DNA from 2 places in the Kitasatospora sp. NPDC087861 genome. Region 2 is predicted to be linked to the other one. Evidence: riboswitches for the same ligand, from Rfam matches in the RefSeq annotation. Region 2 holds a riboswitch; the other holds the start of a gene.
The links. A riboswitch is a leader RNA that binds a small molecule or an ion and turns the genes downstream of it on or off. The one in region 2 is predicted to bind S-adenosylmethionine.

Region 1: linked by a shared signal. The riboswitch ahead of ACIOJE_RS21245 (aminotransferase class V-fold PLP-dependent enzyme) and the one ahead of thrC (threonine synthase) in region 2 are both predicted to bind S-adenosylmethionine.

The regions. Positions count from the first base shown of each region.
Region 1 is NZ_JBIUUS010000014.1:180,418-182,801, reverse strand. It holds gene trpD (anthranilate phosphoribosyltransferase) at 1-919, shown strand, start outside; SAM riboswitch class IV at 1,065-1,182, shown strand; gene ACIOJE_RS21245 (aminotransferase class V-fold PLP-dependent enzyme) at 1,233-2,384, shown strand, end outside.
Region 2 is NZ_JBIUUS010000043.1:43,348-45,731, reverse strand. It holds gene ACIOJE_RS36035 (trehalose-6-phosphate synthase) at 1-190, opposite strand, end outside; gene ACIOJE_RS36030 (glucosyl-3-phosphoglycerate synthase) at 241-1,242, opposite strand; SAM riboswitch class I at 1,415-1,552, shown strand; gene thrC (threonine synthase) at 1,570-2,384, shown strand, end outside.

The DNA of each region.
Region 1 (2,384 bases), on a different contig from region 2:
CCAGGTGGCCGGGTTCATGGTGGCGCTGCGGGCCAAGGGCGAGACGGTCGACGAGATCACCGGTCTGGTGGACGCGATGTACGCGCACGCCGAGCCGCTGGACATCCCCGGCCCGGCCGTGGACATCGTCGGCACCGGCGGCGACCGGGCCAAGACCGTCAACATCTCCACCATGTCGGCGATCGTCGCGGCGGCGGCCGGGGCCAAGGTGATCAAGCACGGCAACCGGGCCGCCTCCTCGGCCAGCGGCTCCTCGGACGTGCTGGAGAAGCTCGGCGTCAGCCTCGACCTGCCGGCCCGGCGGATCGCCGAGGTGGCCGAGGAGGTCGGGCTCACCTTCTGCTTCGCGGCCAAGTTCCACCCGTCGATGCGGCACGCCGCCACCGCCCGGCGCGACCTCGGGGTGCCGACCGCGTTCAACATCCTCGGTCCGCTGACCAACCCGGCCAAGGTCACCGCGCACGCGATCGGCTGCTTCGACACCCGGCTCGCCGGGCTGATCGCCGGGGTGCTCGCCCGGCGTGGCTCGACCGCCCTGGTCTTCCGGGGCGACGACGGCCTGGACGAGCTGACCATCACCACCACCTCGCGGGTGTGGATCGTGCGGGACGGGACCGTCACCGAGACCACCTTCGACCCGCGGGACGTCGGCATCGAGCTGGCCGGCATCGAGACGCTGCGCGGGGCGGACCCGGGGTACAACGCCGAGGTCGCGCGCCGGCTGCTGGCCGGAGAGCACGGGCCGGTGCGGGACGCCGTCCTGATGAACACGGCGGCGGCGCTGGTCGCGCTCGACCTGGGCGAGGCACCGCTCGCCGAGCAGCTCGCCGCCGGCATGGCGCGGGCGGCGCAGGCCATCGACTCGGGCGCGGCGCAGGAACTGCTGCGGCGTTGGTCGGAGGCCACCAGCCGGGTGTGAGGCGGTATCTGGGAGCCCGTGCCGGGACGCCGGCCCGGGCTCCTCGCGTTCCCCCGGCCCGGCGGCGGGCGGGCGGGCGGGAGCACCGTCCGGATGGTGGATACCTGTTTGACCACCCGCCGGACGCGACCTAGAGTCTGCGCCAGGTCATGAGTGACAGCGTCAAGCCCCAGCTTGCTGTCCGGCAACCCTCCGTCCGTGGCGGGGTGCCCTGGGTGAGGACCGGGTCGCTCGGCAAATCGTCCGCGCGGCAAGCGCGGACGCCCGACGACTGGCACTCCCGGGGTCCCACACCCCGAAGGAGTGCATTCCCATGTCTGTTTCCACCGAACTCTGCGCCCCGCTCGCCGTCCTCGGCCACGACGTCCAGGTCCCGCTCGCCAGCGGTGCGAAGGTCGGCTACGCGGCCCTCGACTACGCGGCCAGCTCCCCGGCGCTGAAGCGGGTCTGGGACGACGTCGCCGCCTACGCCCCGTACTACGGCAGCGTGCACCGCGGCGCCGGGTACCTCTCCCAGCTGTCCACCGACCTGTTCGAGCAGAGCCGCCGCACCGTCGCCGAGTTCCTCGACCTGCGCGAGGGCGACCAGGTGGTCTTCACCCGGGCCACCACCGACTCGCTCAACCTGCTCGCCGCGGCCCTCCCGGCCGGCACCCGGGTGTTCGCCTTCGAGACCGAGCACCACGCCTCGTTGCTGCCCTGGGCGCACGCCGGGCTGGACGTCAGCTACCTGCGGGCACCGCGCTCGCACGCCGAGGCGGTCGCCGCCCTGGACGCCGCGCTCGCCGGGGCGCCCGAGGGCCCCAAGCTGCTCTGCGTCACCGGCGCCTCCAACGTGACCGGCGAGCTCTGGCCGGTCGCCGAGCTGACGGAGACCGCGCACCGGCACGGCGCCCGGGTGGTGCTGGACGCCGCCCAGCTGGCCCCGCACCACCGGGTCTCGGTGCGCGATCTGGACGTCGACTGGATCGCCTTCTCCGGCCACAAGATCTACGCACCGTTCGGCGCCGGCGTGCTGGCCGGCCGGGCGGACTGGCTGGACGCGGCCGAGCCGTACCTGGCCGGCGGCGGCGCGACCCGGACGGTGGCCCGGGAGGCCGACGGCTCGGTGGCCGTTCAGTGGCACAGCGGCCCGGCCCGGCACGAGGCCGGTTCGCCGAACGTCATCGGCGCCTACGCGATCGCCTCGGCCTGCCGGGCGCTGAGCGAGGCGGGCTTCGACGCGCTGGAGGCCCGGGAGCGGCAGCTGATCGCCCGGCTGACGGCGGGGCTGGCGGAGATTCCGCAGGTCAAGGTGTTGAACCTGTTCGGCGCCGGGTCGGCCCGGGTGGGCGTGCTGTCCTTCGTCGTCCAGGACTGGAACAGCTCGCACTTCTCGGCCGCGCTGTCCGCCGAGTACGGCATCGGGGTCCGCGACGGCCTGTTCTGCGCGCACCCGCTGCTGCGCACCCTGCTGGGGGAGGAG
Region 2 (2,384 bases):
GAGCGGCGCAGACCCAGACGGCGTCGGGGTCGTCGATGGCGGAGAGGCCCGAGACCAGGCCTCCGCCGCCGCGTCGGAGGGTCAGCGTGCCGTCGTCCGAGGTGCTGAACGACACCGGTCCCCGATTGGATGCCACCAGGACGGGGGCGGTGCCGGTCGCACTCGAACGTTCGGTCGTGAGATCGCCCATGGTTGGTACGTTGCCGTGGCTCCGGTGCGGCAAACCCTTTCGGCGGGCGTTCAGTGCCGGGTCGCGTACTCGGGCACGGTGTGCATCGGGGGGCGTTCGAGGGCGGTCACCGGGTGGGTGTGGGCGGTGAACTCCCGGGTCTGCGGGTCGCGGGTGAACTGGGTGAGCAGCGGGTGGACCAGGTCGGCGGAGGCCTTCAGCCGGTGGGTGCGGTCGAGGCGTTCCAGGGCGGTGCGGTAGATGGTCGCCGCCATCCGGCCGAGGGCCTGGCCGTCCTGGTGCCGGTGGTGCCGGACGCCGACGTCCACCTGGGCCAGGGCGTCCAGCCCGACCGTCTCCAACGCGTCGACCAGCAGGCCGAGTTCGACGCCGTAGCCGGTGGGGAAGGGGAGCCGTTCGAGCAGCGCGCGGCGGGCCGCGTACTCGCCGCCGAGCGGCTGGACGAAACCGGCGAGTTCCGGCCAGTGCAGGTTGAGCAGCGGGCGGGCCACCAGTTCGGTGACCCGGCCGCCGCCGGACGGGACGACCGCGTCGTCGCCCGCGCCGGAGCCGCCGACCGACACTTCGAGCGGCCGGTCGTACATGGCCTTGACCAGCTGGATGTCCGGTTCGGTGAGCAGCGGGCCGAGGATGCCGGAGACGAAGGTCGGGTCGAACTCGCGCAGGTCGGCGTCGACGAAGCAGACGATGTCGCCGCGGGTGACCAGCAGCGAGCGCCAGAGCACCTCGCCCTTGCCTGGGGCGGCGGGCAGCCGGGGCAGGATCGCGTCGCGGTGCTCCACCCGGGCGCCGGCCCCGGCGGCGACGGCGGCGGTGGCGTCGGCCGAGCCGGAGTCGACCACGACGAGTTCGTCGACCAGCGGGAGGCGCTCCATCAGCTCGCGGCGGATGGTGCGGACGATGTCGCCGACGGTGGCCTCCTCGTCCAGCGCGGGCAGCACCACGCTGACCGTCTGGCCGGTCCGGCGCTTGGCCTCCAGGAGGGCGTGCACCGGCCGGTCGGCCGCGCTCCACGAGCGGCGGCGCAGCCAGGACGCCGCCTGGGGGAGCAGCGCGGGGGTCGGTTCGGCGGGCACTGGACTCTCCTCGGCGGGGTCGGGCGGGACGCGCCATCTCGCGTGGCGGACGATCCCTTTCGGGGTTGACGCCTTCGGATACAGTCTTCGTACAGCGGTCGGACCTTTGCACGCCGGGGTCGCCGTTCAGCACCACCACAATTTCACAAGCTCATCCAGAGGGACTGAGGGAACGGCCCGTTGACGTCCCGGCAACCTTCTCGCGCGGCTGTCCGTCGACAGGCCCCCCGCGGGACAGGTGCCAATTCCGGCCTGTGGCGCGACCGTGCCACGGGGAAGATGAGGAGAGAGGCCTCCGCCATCATGGCTATCGACACCGTCGCACCCGCTTCCGTTGACCTCGGCCCCGCCGCCGCGCTGTCCTGTCGCGAGTGCGGCACCCGCTTCCCGCTCGGTCCGAGCTTCGCCTGCCTGGAGTGCTTCGGCCCGCTGGAGATCGCGTACGAGTTCGGTGGCGAGGACGCCGAGGCGCTGCGCCGGCGGATCGAGGCCGGTCCGTCCTCGATCTGGCGCTACGCGCCGCTGCTGCCCGTCCCGGCCGACGTCGCCACCAAGCCGAACCTGAACCCGGGGTGGACCCCGCTGGTCAAGGCGGACAACCTGGGCCGCGAGCTCGGCTTCACCGCCCAGCTGCACATCAAGGACGACTCGGGCAACCCGACCCACTCGTTCAAGGACCGCGTGGTGGCCTGCGCCATCGAGGCCGCGCGGGCGTTCGACTTCACGACGCTCTCCTGCTCCTCCACCGGCAACCTGGCCGGCGCGGTCGGCGCGGCGGCCGCCCGGGCCGGTTTCAAGTCCTGCGTGTTCATCCCGCACGACCTGGAGCAGGGCAAGGTCGTCATGGCCGGGGTGTACGGCGGCGAACTGGTCGGCATCGAGGGCAACTACGACGACGTGAACCGCTTCTGCTCGGAGCTGATCGGCGACCCGGCCGGCGAGGGCTGGGGCTTCGTCAACGTCAACCTGCGCCCGTACTACGGCGAGGGCTCCAAGACGCTGGCCTACGAGATCTGCGAGCAGCTCGGCTGGCGGCTGCCGGAGCAGATCGTCATCCCGATCGCCTCCGGCTCCCAGCTGACCAAGATCGACAAGGGGCTGCAGGAGCTGATCAAGCT